DNA from 2 places in the Actinomadura sp. NPDC049753 genome. Region 1 is predicted to be linked to the other one. Evidence: riboswitches for the same ligand, from Rfam matches in the RefSeq annotation. Region 1 holds a riboswitch; the other holds the start of a gene.

Evidence for each region. A riboswitch is a leader RNA that binds a small molecule or an ion and turns the genes downstream of it on or off. The one in region 1 is predicted to bind S-adenosylmethionine.
Region 2: linked by a shared signal. The riboswitch ahead of AB0K37_RS00750 (aminotransferase class V-fold PLP-dependent enzyme) and the one ahead of thrC (threonine synthase) in region 1 are both predicted to bind S-adenosylmethionine.

What each region holds. Positions count from the first base shown of each region.
Region 1 covers NZ_JBFARL010000152.1:6,563-14,172, forward strand. The annotation lists gene AB0K37_RS30190 (serine/threonine-protein kinase) at 1-1,127, opposite strand, end outside; gene AB0K37_RS30195 (RNA polymerase sigma factor) at 1,180-1,731, shown strand; gene AB0K37_RS30200 (sulfotransferase) at 1,818-2,843, shown strand; gene AB0K37_RS30205 (trehalose-6-phosphate synthase) at 2,908-4,401, opposite strand; gene AB0K37_RS30210 (cation diffusion facilitator family transporter) at 4,522-5,457, shown strand; SAM riboswitch class I at 5,551-5,691, shown strand; gene thrC (threonine synthase) at 5,708-6,952, shown strand; gene AB0K37_RS30220 (MoaD/ThiS family protein) at 6,968-7,246, shown strand; gene AB0K37_RS30225 (hypothetical protein) at 7,545-7,610, shown strand, end outside.
Region 2 covers NZ_JBFARL010000002.1:98-7,707, reverse strand. The annotation lists gene AB0K37_RS00765 (FKBP-type peptidyl-prolyl cis-trans isomerase) at 117-1,265, shown strand; gene AB0K37_RS00760 (transglycosylase domain-containing protein) at 1,481-4,366, shown strand; gene AB0K37_RS00755 (hypothetical protein) at 4,380-4,754, opposite strand; SAM riboswitch class IV at 4,804-4,919, shown strand; gene AB0K37_RS00750 (aminotransferase class V-fold PLP-dependent enzyme) at 4,962-6,221, shown strand; partial or broken gene AB0K37_RS00745 (SseB family protein) at 6,333-7,610, shown strand, end outside.

The sequences.
Region 1 (7,610 bases):
GGCCGGTCCACGACCGTCACCTCTTCGGACGACGTACTGGGCGGGACGCGCATCTCGGAGGTGTGGAGGTCGTCCTCGCCGGGCTGGTCGAACCGCGTGTGCATGCCGGGCTGTGCGCTCTGCCCCGCTGCCGCGGCGGGCTGCGCGGGGTTGGGCTGTGCGGGCTTGGGCTGCGGAGGGTTGGGCTGTGCGGGGCCGGGCTGCTGCACGGGAGGAGGCTGGACCTGGGCCTGGACGCCCTCGCGGTAGAAGTCCTGGACGGTCGCGTCGGCGTCGATCTGCGGCTCGGGCGGCGGGGACGCCGCTTGGGCGGGCGCCGGCGCGGCCTGCGCCGAGGTGGGCCGCAGCGTGGACAGCGCCTCAGCGAACGCCTCGGCGGTCGGCCACCGCTTCTCCCGCTCGACCTCCAGCGCCCGCAGGACCACCTGGTCGAACGCGGGGGGCAGGCCCTCGCGCAGCTCGCTCGGCGCCTTCTTGACCGGCGCCGGGCCCGGAGCCCGCCCGGTGAGCATGTGGTAGGTCAGGGCGCCGAGGCCGTACACGTCCGCGCGGATGTCGAGCCCGCCGCCGAACCGCGCCTGCTCGGGCGACATGTACCCGGGCGTGCCGACCGGGAGGGTGAAGGCGCCGGACGCGTGCGCGAGCGCCTTGGCGAGGCCGAGGTCGGCGATGAGCAGTTTCTCGCCGCCGTCCGGCGTCGACTGGAACAGCACGTTGGACGGCTTCAGGTCGCGGTGGATGACGCCCAGCGTGTTGATCACCTCGACGCCGTAGGCGATCTGCTCGGCGAGCGCCACCGCCTCGCTGACCGGAAGTGGCCGCTCACGCATTCGATCGCCGAGCGTCCCGCGGTCGGCGTACGACATCACGAAGTAGGGGCGCCCGTCCGGCAGCTCGCCGATGTCGTGGACGCGGACGAGTCGCTCGGAGTCGGCGCGGCGCAGGATCCGGGCTTCCTCCAGGAACCTGTTGCGCACGTCCAGATCGTCGATCAGGCTGCCGTTCAGGACCTTTATGGCGACCTGGGACTCGAGGGCGTCGTCGTGCCCCAGCCATACAGAGGCGAACGCCCCCGACCCCAGGACGCGATCGATCCGGTAACGGCCTACTGATGGTGGGAAAGACACTCCCGTATCATCCCAACAACGGGGTGAGCGCGCGAACGAGCAATGAGGCGGCATGGCATTCGACGAGAGGACCGAGGAGTTGGCGGTCAAGGCCGCACAGGGCGACCAGGGCGCCCTCAACGAGCTCCTCCGCAAGATCGAGCCGGACGTGCTGCGGCACAGCTCCCGGTTCCTGCCCTGCCGACAGGACGCCGAGGAGGCGTGCCAGGACGCGTTGCTCCAGGTCGCCCGCAACATCCACCGGTTCGAGGGCCGGTCGCGGTTCAGCACCTGGCTGCACGTCGTCGTCGCCAACTCCGCCCGCTCCACCTACCGTTCGCTGAAGCGGCGTTCGGTCGAGCAGGCGGGCGAGCTTCCGCAGCAGCGCCCCGACCCGCGCCGGACGAGCGTCATCGCGGGTTCCCGGGTCGACATCCTCGACGCCATGGAGGACCTGGAGGCCCGCAAGCCCGACCTCATCCAGGCCCTGGTGCTGCGGGACGTCTCGCAGCTGGAGTACGCGGAGATCGCCGAGCAGCTCAAGCTCCCGCTCGGCACGGTCAAGTCCCGCATCCACGAGGCGCGCAAGCAGGTGAGGCAGACGCTCGGCGAGTCCTACACCTGACCGCCGGTCAAGGGTGGGTCATCGGACGGTAACAGTGGATGCAGAAGCCGGGTCCTGAGCTGGGCTTCTGCACCAGCATGCGGTGCATGCCACCAGGACCGGCCCTCCGCCGCGATCGTCCGATCTTCATCTTCGGCTGTCCTCGCTCGGGCACGACGCTGCTGCGCCTGATGCTCCACTCGCACGCCCGCATCGCGATCCCGGCGGAGACCCGGTTCGTCCTGCCCGCCTATGCGGCAAGGTGCGACTACGGTGACCTCCGGGAGAGCAAGAACAGGCGGATGCTCGCGGAGTGGATCGTCGGAGAGCGCGCCACCAAGGTGCGGGCGCTCGGCATGGACCCCGACGGGCTCGTCGAGGAGATCGCCGACGGGCCTCCGACGCTCGGCTCGGCGGTCGGCATCGTCTTCCGCGCCTACGCCCGCCTGCACGGCAAGCCGCGCTGGGGCGACAAGCGCCCCAGCTACTCCCAGCACGTCGGCGCGCTGCTGCGGATGTTTCCCGACGCCCAGTTCGTCCATCTTGTCCGGGACGGCCGGGACTGCGTCGCGTCGCTGATGGAGATGCCCTGGTTCGACCTCGACATCCACCACGCCGTCTCCGCCTGGCGGGAGACGATCGACCGCGGCCGCAGGCTCGCCGAGCGCCTCGGCCCCGACTCCTACTACGAGCTGCAGTACGAGCGGCTCGTCGCCGACCCCGGCGACGAGCTGACCCGGCTCTGCGGCTTCCTCGGCGAGGACTTCGACCCCGAGATGATCCACCCGGAGGGCCTCGCGAAGCGGATCGTCCCGTCCACCAAGAAGTGGCACGGCCGCACCCACGACGCCGTCACGACCAACCGCGTCGGATCATGGGCCGAGCGCCTCGACGCGTGGGAGATCAGCCTGGCCGAGGCCGCGTTCGGCGAGCGGCTCGCCGAGTACGGCTACGAGCCGAGCGGCCTGCCGAAGCCGTCCGCGGCCCTGCTCGCCCGCTTCACCCGCACCGCCGCCCACCGGCGCATGGCGCAGAGCAAGGCCGCGCTGCGGGAACGGTTGAGGCAGCACCACGAGCCGAACCCCGTCGAGTGCCTCCTCACCGCCGAGCAGTCCGCCGGCAGCGCCCCCTGACCGGACCCGCGGCGTGTTGCCCTGACGCCCGCAGAGCAGCACGCCGCTTCCCTTCCACGGAGATCTAGTCCAGCGCGGCCAGCTGGTCGGCGAACCAGCGCTGCGGGGGCAGGGCGGTCGCGGCGCCGGCGAGGCGGGCGCAGCGTTCGGCCCGCCGGGCGCGCGGCATCAGCAGGGCCTGGTGCAGGGCCTCGGCCGTCTGCGACACGTCGTAGGGATTGACCACCAGCGCGTCCTCGGACAGTTCCGCCGCCGCGCCCGCCTCTCGCGACAGCACGAGCGCGCAGCCGTGCCGCGACAGGACGGGCCCCTCCTTGGCGACCAGGTTCATCCCGTCCCGGATCGGGTTGACGAGCAGGACGTCGGCCAGGCCGTAGGCGGCAAGGGAACGCGGGTAGTCGTCGTTCACCTGGAGGATCAGCGGGTCCCAGTCCTCCGTGCCGAACTCTTCGGTGATCTGCCCGGCCATGCGCTGGACGGCCGCGGTGTACTCCCGGTACTCGGGCAGGTCGTAGCGGGACGGGTAGGCGAACGCGAGGTGCACGACGCGTCCGCGCCACTCGGGATGGTTGACGAGCATCTCCCGGTACGCGGAGAGCCCGCGCACGATGTTCTTGGACAGCTCCGTCCGGTCGATCCGCACGATGAGCTGGCGGTCGCCCACCTGTTCGCGCAGCGCGCGGGCCCTTTCGACGACGTCCTGTTCGGCGGCGCGGCTGCGCAGAGCCGTACCGTCCACCCCGAGACCGTGCACACCCACGCGCGTGGTGTGGCCCGAACAGGAGACGGTGCGGGCGGCGCGGTCGACGCGCGCGCCCGGCAGGAGCTCGCAGCAGTCGAGGAAGGCCGACGCCCACCGCTCCGTGAGGAAGCCGGCGTGGTCGGCGCCCAGGATGCCGAGAAGGATCTGCGCGCCGATGTCGTCCGGGAGCAGCCTGAAGTACTCCGGCGGCGCCCAGGGCGTGTGGGAGAAGTGCACGATCTTCAGGTCGGGGCGCCGGTCGCGCAGCATCCGCGGAGCCAGCGACAGGTGGTAGTCCTGGATCGCCGCCTTCGCGCCCGGGGCGGCGTCCCGGGCGAGGGCGTCCGCGAAGGCCGCGTTGTAGGCCTCGTAGGACTGCCAGTCCCGCCGGGCGCGGGCGTCGAAGTGCGGGCTGCGCGGCGTGTCGTACAACAGGTGGTGGACGAACCACAGCGTCGAGTTGGCGACGCCGTTGTAGGCGCGGTCGAACGTGGCCGCCGGGATGTCGAGCATCCGTACCGCCGCCCCGCCGGTCTCGTATCCGGCGAGGTCGAGGCGTCCGTCCGGGGAACGGCGCGACGCCGTGCGGTCGGCCTCGCCGAGGCTCGCGCACACCCAGAGGACGTCCGCTCCGCCGGGGGACGGCTCCCGCGCCGTCTCGGCCGGACGCGGCGGGCCGGGGTCGCGCGGGGCGCCCGTGACGGCGGCGAGGCCCGACACGAGACCGCCGCCCCCGCGCCGCATGGTGAGCCCGCCGTCGTCCGACAGCGAGAACGACACCGGCCCCCGGTTCGAGGCCACCAGCACTTGGCTCATACGGGAAGGGTCTCAGTTGCGGCCGAGGCGCATCAAAGTGACCCGCGAGGTGGCCGGCATCGCCCGCCCTTCTGTCCGTTCCGCCCGGTTAGTCATCCGCCCAGGGGGTATCCGGCGCCAATGAGCAAGTCCGAGACGACGAAAACCGTGCTCGTCGCCGGTGCCGCAAACCTCATCCTCGCGATCACGAAGCTGTTCGCCGGCCTGCTGGCCGGGTCCAGCGCCATGCTCGCGGAGAGCGCGCACTCGGTGGCCGACACCCTCAACCAGGGCTTCCTCTACACGTCGATCCGGCGCAGCGAACGGCCCCCCGACCGGCGCCACCCCTTCGGATACGGCAACGAGCGGTACGTGTGGTCGCTGCTCGCCGCGTTCGGCATCTTCGTGGCCGGCGCCGGATTCTCGATCTTCGAAGGCATCCTGACCATGACCGGTCACGGCGGCGGCGGGACGACGGTGTGGCTCGCCTACGCCGTCCTCGGCCTCGGCGCGGTGCTGGAGGGGACGTCCTGGATCCGCGCCTTCTACCAGGCCAGGAAGGAGACGCGCGAGAGCGAACGCGACCTGGTCGAGCATGTCCGCAAGTCGCCCGACGTGACGTTCAAGACCGCGCTGTTCGAGGACACCGCGGCGATGATCGGCCTCGCGCTCGCCGCCGGCGGCCTCGTGATGCGCCAGATCACCGGCTCGGATTTCTGGGACGGGCTCGCGTCCGTCCTCATCGGGATCCTCCTGGTCGTCCTCGCCTTCTCGATCGGCCGGGAGAGCATGGGCCTGCTCATCGGCCAGGCGGCCGACCCCGCCGAGCAGCGCGAGATCCGCGCCGAGATCTGCGGCGCGCCCGGCGTGACCGGCGTGGACGAACTGCTCACCATGCACTTCGGCCCGGAGCAGATCCTCGTCGCCGCGAAGGTGCACTTCTCCGACGACATCAGCGCCGACGAGGCCGAGGACGTCGCCGGCGAGATAGACCGGCGGCTCCGCGGGCGCGTCCCGACCGTCCGGCACGTGTTCCTCGACCCGACCCAACGGGTGATCAAGACACCCGCGGGGTAACGTCTCAATCGCTGGACCCGCCTGTCTGGCATCCGGTCAGTTCATGTAAAGTCACGCATACGAGTTCAAAGCTCGTGATCGACAACTTCATACCGCTCATCCAGAGGGGTGGAGGGACCGGCCCTGCGAAGCCCCGGCAACCACCTGGCTGCGGCGCGTCGCGATCCTGCGAGGCCGGCCGGGAGATGGTGCCAACTCCGGCCTGCGACCAAGGTGGCGCAGGGAAGATGGGGAGAAAGGCCTCGCCCTCATGGCACTCACGCCTGCCACAGACCTCGGACCGGCTACCGCTCTCGTCTGCCGCGAATGCGGCTCGTCCCGCGACCTCGGACCCTTCTACGCGTGTGAAGAGTGTTTCGGCCCCCTGGAGATCGCCTACGACTTCGGCGGCGTCACCCGGGAGTCCATCGAGTCCGGGCCGCGCAACATCTGGCGGTACCGCGGGCTGCTGCCCGTCCCGTCCAACGTCGCCGACACCCCGAACACCGAGCCGGGCCTGACCCGCCTCGTCCGCGCCGACAACCTCGCGGAGAGCCTCGGCCTGCAGAGCCTGTGGGTGAAGGACGACAGCGGGAACCCGACCCACTCGTTCAAGGACCGCGTCGTCGCCGTGGCGCTCGCCGCCGCCCGCGAACTGGGCTTCAAGGTGCTGGCCTGCCCGTCCACCGGGAACCTCGCCAACGCCGTCGCCGCCGCGGCGGCCCGCGCCGGGATCCGCAGCGCGGTGTTCGTCCCGTCGAACCTGGAGTCCCAGAAGATCATCACGACGGCCGTGTACGGCGGGACGTTCGTGACGGTCGACGGCAACTACGACGACGTCAACCGGCTCGCGTCCGAGATCGCGGGCGAGCAGGACGACTGGGCGTTCGTCAACGTCAACGTACGCCCCTACTACGCCGAGGGCTCCAAGACGCTCGGCTACGAGATCGCCGAGCAGCTCGGCTGGCGGCTGCCCGACCAGATCGTCGTGCCGGTCGCGTCCGGCTCCCAGCTCACCAAGATCGACAAGGCGTTCCAGGAGCTGATCAAGCTGGGCCTGGTGGAGGAGAAGCCGTACCGCGTCTTCGGCGCCCAGGCCTCCGGGTGCGACCCGGTCGCCGCCGCGTTCAAGGCGGGCCACGACGTCGTCCGCCCGGTGAAACCCGACACGATCGCCAAGTCCCTCGCCATCGGCAACCCCGCCGACGGCCCCTACGTCCTGGACGTGGCCCGCCGCACCGGCGGCGCCGTCGAGGACGTCACCGACGAGCAGGTCGTCGAGGGGATCCGGCTCCTGGCCCGCACCGAGGGCGTCTTCGGCGAGACGGCCGGCGGCGTCACCGTCGCGGCCCTGCGCAAGCTCGTCGAGGCAGGCTCCCTCGACCCGGGCGCCGAGACCGTGATCATCAACTCCGGGGACGGCCTGAAGACCCTGGACGCCGTCGCCCCGGTCGTCGCGCCGTCGGCGAACATCGCCCCGTCCCTGGAGGCGTTCCGCGCCGCGGGCCTCGCCTGAGAACGAAGGAGCAGCATGAGCAGCGTGTCCGTCCGTATCCCGACGATCCTGCGGACCTACACCGGGGGCGAGTCCGAGGTGAAGGCCGAGGGCGCGACCCTGCGCGCGGTCGTCGCCGACCTTGAGGCCAGCTACTCCGGCATCTCCGCCCGCATCCTGGACGACGCGGGCAAGATCCGCCGTTTCGTGAACGTCTACGTCGGGGACGAGGACGTCCGTTTCGCCGAGGGCCTCGACACCCCGACGCCCGAGGGCGCCCAGATCTCCATCATCCCCGCGGTGGCGGGCGGCTGACGTCCGTCTCGTCCGCGAAGCCCCGGCACGTCCACCGTGCCGGGGCTTTTCCGTGCGCATGTGGCCGATTCCCCCTTCTGCGGAACGCGATTGCCCCGGTGGATGCTGGATTGGGAAACTGTTCTTCCCGTCCGGCCAAACGCATATGGACAAAGCTTTAGCGAGCGCCAGTTTCGCGGCTTTGATCTTGATCACCGCCTCTCCGTCACTTGGGTTTCTCGCTGGCCGCGCCCTGGAAGATTGATCCCGGAGTGGCGCTCCCTGGGGCGCCGATCGGCATACGAGAGTGAGGAAAGGCATGAAGCGCATTTTGCGCACGATGGCCGTTACCGGCATAACGATGGGGGCGGCCGTCCTCGCGGCT
Region 2 (7,610 bases), on a different contig from region 1:
GTGACCGGTAGATTGCGGGTCGGCCTCCTTTACCCGGTTTTCACGCTGTGCTTAGCCCGGCCCTGGAAGGGTGGTCACGGTTGTGGTGTCGTCGAACCCGGAGCAAGTGAGGAAACATGTCCGAGGATGACAAGCCCCGGGGCAAGCCGGCGGTCAAGGCGAAGGCGAAGATCCCGAACGCCCAGAGCATCCGCAGCCCCGAGTTCACCCCGCACGGCATCAGCGCGGGCCGCGGCAGCGGGCTGAACCGGCCGTCCGCGCTGACCGCCAAGGAGGCGAAGAAGCGCCGGCTGATGATGATCGCCGGGATCGTGGTCGTCGCGCTCGCGGTCTCCGGCGGGGTGTACTGGTGGGTCAGCCGCCCCGGCCCGAAGGTCGAGGTGACCGGCAAGTTCGCCGCCGAGCCCAAGGTCGAGATCCCGACGAAGCTGGAGCCGACCAAGACGCTCAAGGTGAGCACGCCGATCAAGGGCAGTGGCCCCGTCGCCGCCGAGGGCGACACCGTCTACGTCCAGTTCGCGACCTACAAGTGGGCGAAGGACAAGGACGAGGAGAACTCGCGGGTGAAGAGCACCAGCGAGAAGGTCCGCTCGTCCTACGAGGAGGGCCAGCAGCAGGGCGGCGGCGGCCCGATGCACCTCGTCATCGGCAAGAGCGGGCTCAAGGACATCGACAAGAGCCTCGTCGGCAAGTCCGCCGGCAGCCGGCTCGTCATGCAGCTCCCGCCGTCCAAGGAGCTCACCCAGCTGAGCCCGCAGCAGATCACCGACAAGGACGCGATCCTGTTCATCATGGACGTCCAGGCGGTCGTCCCGAAGAGCCAGCAGCCGCAGGGCACCGCGCAGAAGCTGGACGACAAGTCGCTGCCCAAGGTCGAGGACAAGGGCGCCGGCAAGGAGCCCAAGGTGACGGTCCCGGACGCGGACGCGCCCAAGAAGCTCCAGGCCAAGACCCTCGTCGCGGGCAACGGGCCCGCCCTGGCCAAGGGCGACGAGGCGGTCGTCAACTACACCGGCAAGATCTGGAAGTCCGGCGACAAGTTCGACTCCAGCTGGGACAACAAGCAGCCCGCGACGTTCCCGATCGGCATGGGGCAGACCATCCCCGGCTTCGACAAGGGGCTCACCGGCGCGAAGGTCGGCAGCCGCGTGCTGCTCGTCCTGCCTCCGGACGAGGGCTACGGCAAGAAGGGCAGCCCGCCCAAGATCAAGGGAGACGACACCCTGGTCTTCGTGGTCGACATCCTCGCGAAGGTCTACAAGTGAGCTGACCGAGGCGCGGCCGTGCGCGGGAGCGGCGGGGCACCCGGTCGGGTCCCCGCCGCTCGGCTTTTCGCGAAAGGCCGCACGCTGCGACATCCGTCACGACAACCGGCGAGGCGGATTGCCCGTCCTCCTTTGGGAGAGCGCGGATGCGCATTGGCGGCCGACGCACGGATTCCCTCAGGTATCGTCTGTAACGCATTAAACACGGGGGGCTTGTGAGCGACAGCGAGAAGATCCCGGAGCGCGAGGAACGCTCCGGGACGGGCCAGGCGGACCGGCACGAAAGCGAGGCCGGGGCACCGGCCGGCGCGGACGGTCCCGCGACCGCCACGCTGACCGCGGACACCGAAGCCGCCACCGGAGAAACCGCCGGTGACGCCGAATTCGTCGGCGAGGGCGACATATCTCGAAACGGCGATAAGGAGCCCGAAGAGGCCGCCGGCGCGAGCGAGGGACCCGATTCCCCTCCCGCCGATAACGCCACGGCCTCCGCCGATTCCGCTCCCGGCGCTGCCGAACCCGCCACCGAGGCGCCGACCGGCCCCGCGGAGGCCGCCCCCGACGACGACGCCGGTCCCGACCAGGCCACCGCGCCCGATGACGTGACCGCGTCCCACGAGGTGAGCGCGCCCGTAGACGGCGGCGCGTCCGACGGGGTCGCGGCGCCCGACGACGCCACCGCGCCCGGCGACGTCACCGCATCCCACGAGGTGACCGCGTCCGGCGAGGTGACCGCGTCTCACGAGGTGACCGCCTCCGTTGAGGCCGTCGCGTCCGATGAGGCGGTTGTGACCGACGGTGTCGCCGCGTCTGGTGATGCCACCGCGGTTGATGGTGTCGACGGGGCCGTCACCGGAGATACAAAGAGCATGTCCGCCGCCTCGAAGCGCGACTCGACCCCGCGCGGCTCCCAGGCCGGGGGCCCGCCGCCCGGGTCCGGGCCCGGGCGCGGCAAGGGCGGCGGGGGCAAGGGGCCCGGCAAGCCGCGCAGCCGCGGGTCCCGGTTCCTGCGCCGGGCGCTGTTCCTGATCCTCGGCTTCATCGGATTCTGCATCGCCGCGTTCGGCGTCGCCTACCTGTTCACGCCGGTGCCGTCGGCGCAGGAGCAGGCGATCGCGCAGGGGCCGACGTTCTACTACTCCGACGGCAAGACGCAGATCGCCAAGACCGGGATGAACCGGGACGCGGTCAAGCTCGACAGGATCCCCGAGAGCACCCGGGCCGCGGTGATCGCCGCGGAGAACCGCAGCTTCTACGACGACCCCGGGGTGTCGGTCCAGGGCACGGCGCGGGCGCTGTGGTCCACCGCCACCGGCAAGCAGCTGCAGGGCGGCTCGACGATCACGCAGCAGATGGTCCGCAACTACTACGGCGGCATCGGCAAGGACCGCTCGGTCACCCGCAAGCTCAAGGAGATCATGGTCTCCCTGAAGGTGGGCCGGGAGAAGGACAAGGACTGGATCCTCGAGCAGTACCTCAACACCATCTACTTCGGCCGCGACGCCTACGGCGTGCAGGCCGCCGCGCACGCCTACTACGACAAGGACGTCTCGAAGCTGACGCCCGCGGAGGGCGCCTACCTCGCCGCCGCGATCCAGCAGCCGAGCAACTTCGCCGACCCGACCGGCCCCCGCCGCGCCTACTCCGAGCAGCGCTGGCGCGCGATCCTCGGCAACATGGTCCGGGACGGGGCGCTCACCTCGTCCGAGGCGGCCTCGCTGACCTTCCCGGCCCCCGGCAAGGAGAAGATCACCGACGTCCTCAAGGGCCAGCGCGGCTACATGGTGAACGTGGCCAAGAAGGAGCTCACCGAGCGCCGCGGCTACAGCGAGGACGAGATCAACCGCAGCGGGCTGAAGATCACCACGACGTTCGACAAGCGGCTGATGGACGCGATGAAGCAGGCCGTCGCGAACAACGCCCCGAACGGGATGAGCAAGAAGATCCGCACCGGCGCGGTGTCGGTCGACCCGAAGACCGGGCAGGTGGTCGCCTTCTACGGCGGCCGCGGCTACCTGGAGGAGGCGCTGAGCAGCGCCTTCGGCGACTGGGCGCAGGCCGGGTCGGGGTTCAAGCCGATCGCGCTGGCGGCCGCGCTGGACGACGGGAAGACGCTGTCCACCAGTTACGACGGCAGCTCCCCGCAGTACTTCCACGGCGCGCCCATCCGCAACGACAGCAACGAGAACTTCGGGACGGTCAACCTCGTCACCGCCACCGAGCACTCGATCAACACGGCCTACGTCAACCTCGGCCAGGACATCGGCAACAAGAAGATCGCCGCGATGGCCGAGAAGATGGGCATCCCCGCGGCGCGGATGAACGCCGACCAGCGGAGCGCCGCCACGTTCCCGCTCGGCATCGTGTCGCTGCACCCCGTCGAGCAGGCCAGCGTGTACTCGACGTTCGCCTCCGAGGGCGTGCACCGGACGCCGTTCGTGGTGAAGTCGGTCACCGACAACGAGAACCACAAGCGCACGTTCACCGAGAAGGGCGAGCGGGCGTTCAGCCAGCAGGTCGCCCGTGACGCCACCTACGCCATGCAGAAGGTCGTGCAGGGCGGCACCGGCACCGGCGCGCAGCTGCCCGACGGACGCGACGTCGCCGGCAAGACGGGCACCACCGACAAGGGCCGCGCGATCTGGTTCAACGGGTTCATCCCGCAGATGGCGACGACGGTCGCGATGTTCCGCAGCGACGGCAAGCCGCTGAACATCCCCGGGTACGGCGCGTACGGCGGGCAGCTGCCCGCCCAGATCTGGCGCTCGTACATGTCGGACGCGGTGAACATCAAGGGCTACGAGCCCGACTCCTTCGGGGAGCCGTCGATGACGCCCGGCAGCGGCTTCGGCGGCCCGACGCAGGACACTCCCCCGAGCGGCCCGCAGCCGCCGGAAACCCGCGGGCCGGTCGAGCCGCCGCCGTCCACGGAGCAGCCCGACATCCCGGCGCCCCCTACCGACCTGCCGACCATCATCCCGCCGCAGGAGCCCGGTGGTGGCGACCCCGGTGGCGGAACGGGCGGCGATCCGGGAGGCGGAACGGGGGGCGACCCCGGTGGCGGAACCGGTGGCGGACCGCTGGGCGGAACCGGCGGGTAGCCCCGGCGGCCCCTCAGTCGCAGGCCTTGCCGATGACGGCCGGCGTCTCCCTGATCACGCTGTCGAGCCGGGAGACGTCGCCGTCGCCGACCCCGGGCGCGGCGTCGCGGAGCCTGCTCGCCTCCGCCTTCAGCGCCTTGCCCAGGTCGGCGTCGTCGGCCTGCTTCGCGAGGCCGTCGACGCGTCCGGCGAGCTGCTCGGTGGCCTGCCGCCACTGCGCGGGCTCGGCCGCCGGAACGCTCCGCACCTGGGTGACGTACTGCTGGAACGCCTTCTTCGTGTCGGTGCACACCTGGGCGGAGTTGCCGCCGCCCAGCGCTCCGCACCCGCTGAGGGCGCCGAGCACCAGCGCGCCGCCGGCCAGCGTCCGAACCACCCGGTACCGCATCGCACCCTCCCCTTGATCCCCGATCGGCTCCGCATATACTTCCGCATGAGGTCATGAGCGCCAGCGCAAAGCCCCGGCTTGCTGGCCGGCAACCCTTCGTCCGCGATGGGGTGCCCCGGGTGAGGACCTGGCCGGACGCGCACCGCGTTCCGGCAAGCGCGGATCCCGGCCGGCATCCCGGGGTCCCTGACCCCGGAAGGTCCAGGCATGCCCACGCTGCTCGCCCGCTCCCCCATCACGCCTGCTGTGACGCGCACGGAGGGGGTCCGGGTTCGCCCGATTCCCCGCGTCATCGGAGCGGACGTCCCGGTCCCTGTGCGGGACGGCCGCCGCGTCCCCTACGCCAACTTCGACTACGCGGCCAGCGCGCCCTGTCTGGAGGCGGTGCACGAGGCCGTCACCCGCGCGCTGCCGTACTACAGCAGCGTCCATCGCGGCGCGGGATACGCGTCGCAGGTCACGACGTCCGCCTACGAGGACGCGCGGGAGACCGTGCGGTCGTTCCTCGGCGCGTGGCGGCGCTCGGCCGTGGTGTTCACGCGCAACACCACCGACTCGATGAACCTGCTCGCGCACGCCGTCCCGGCCGGGACGAGCGTCGTCGTCTTCGAGAGCGAGCACCACGCGTCGCTGCTGCCGTGGAAGCGCGCCGTGCGCCTCCCGGCGCCCGCCACCCCGGCCGAGGCGCTGTCGGCCGCCGACCGCGCGCTGCGCTCGTGCCCGATCGGGTCGCGGCTGCTCGTCGTCACCGCCGCGTCCAACGTCACCGGCGAGCTGTGGCCGATCGAGGAGCTCGCGCACGTCGCGCACCGCAACGGCGCCCGCATCGCGGTCGACGCGGCGCAGCTCGTCCCGCACCGCCCTCTGGACATGACCGCGCTCGGCCTCGACTACGTCGCGTTCTCAGGGCACAAGCTGTACGCGCCGTTCGGTGCGGGCGTGCTCGCCGGACGCGCCGACTGGCTGCGCGCCGCCGAGCCCTACCTCAAGGGCGGCGGCGCCAGCGCCTCGGTCGGGGAGACGACCCGGTGGGCGGCCTCCGCCGAGCAGCGGCACGAGGCGGGCTCCCCGAACGTCCTCGGCGCCCTCGCGCTGGCCGCCGCGTGCGAGACGCTGTCCCCGGCCTGGGACGACCTGGCCGTCCGGGAAGAGGCGCTGGTGGAACGGCTGCGGTCGGGACTCGCGGCGCTCCCCCACGTCAGGGAGCTGACGCTGTGGGGGGAGCGGGCGCCGCGCGTCGGGATCGTGTCGTTCACCGTGGACGGCTGGAACGCGCGGGACGTGGCGCTTACGCTGTCCGACGAGCATGGCATCGGCGTCCGCGACGGGAAGTTCTGCGCCCACCCCTTCGTCCGGCACCTGCTGGGCGAGGACCGGAGCGCCGTCCGTGCGAGCATCGGCATCGGGACGGAGGAGGAGCACATCGACCGGCTCCTCGCCGCCCTCGCCGCGTTGACTGCACGCTGACAGCCTCTGACCTGCGATCTCTCGCGCGCAGTCAGATGATTATGCTCTTTGGTCCTGTTCGCCCATGTAGCGTAGGCAGTCGCGCGGGGACGAGCACGCTAGAAACAGGGGGTGGCGACCGTGGCCGACGCGTGGCGACCCACGTCGGAACTGGAGCACCGACTGCAGGAGACCGTACGGGCCGGCGACCAGGAGAGCTACTTCCGCCTCCTCGGGGACGCCGACCTCGTCGTTCCCGTCCCGCCCGACCTGGTGGACGGCGTCCTCGCGGGGGAGGCGCAGCCGTCGTGGCCCACCCAGGAGGAGGACGGCCGGGTCCACGTCCTGGCCTACACGTCGGCGGCGGCGATGCGGGCGTGCCTCGGGCCGTCGTACCAGCACTTCATGACCGTGCGGTTCGGCGACATCGCCGAGGGCTGGCCGGACGACCGCTGGTGGCTCGCCGTCGACGTTCCCGCGCGCGGCGTCCCCGCCGCGCTGCCGATCGAGGCGCGGCTGCCGGCCTGGTTCGTCCGGCAGGTCGCCGACGGCGACGGCCGCCCCCCGCAGGTCGGCCGCGCGTCCCCGCCGTGGGAGGAGCTGCGCGACCAGCACCGCGACCTGCCCCGCGAGGCGCCGCGCCCGGAGTTCCAGCCGGCCAACGACGTCGAGCGCGAGCTGCTGCGGGCCGCCGCGAACAACGACCACGACCTGTTCCTGCAGACGCTGGCGGCCACCGACGTTCTGCTGCCCGTCCCGGACGACATGGACTTCTCGCTGCGTCCGGGCCGCCCCGGCTTCCCGTGGCAGACCCGCGAGGTCGACGGCTCCACCGTCGTCCCGGTCTTCACCTCGCCGGAGCGGCTGGCCGAGGCGTCCGGGCCCGGCACCGAGCACATCGCGCTGCCGTTCACCGTCGTGCTGCGCTACTGGCCGGACGCCGACTGGCTCCTCGCCATCAACTCCGGCTCGCCCGCGGGCGGCACCGTCCTCGCGCAGCAGCTCCCCGGCCTCGCCACCTGGGCCGACCAGCGCGCCGCCCAGCGGATGACGGACCGCTTCGAGCCCCAGAACGACATCGAGCAGCGCCTCTTCGACGCCGCCCGCCGCCGCGACACCGAGGCCTTCTTCAAGATCATTCTCGGCGCCCAGGTGCTGGTCCCCGTGGACGCCGAAACCCCGTGGGGCATCGTTCCCGGCGACCCCGAATTCCCGTGGCGCCCCGTCCGCGTCCACGGCCGCACGTCGATCCAGATCTTCACGTCGCTGAAGTGGATGAACGAGGCGATCGGCACGTCGCGCTTCATCATGCCGAGCCTGCTGGAGATGGTCACCGCCTGGCCGGACGCCTCGTGGACGCTCGTCCTCAACCCGGGCACGCCCATCGACGCGTCCATGCCGGGCGAGCAG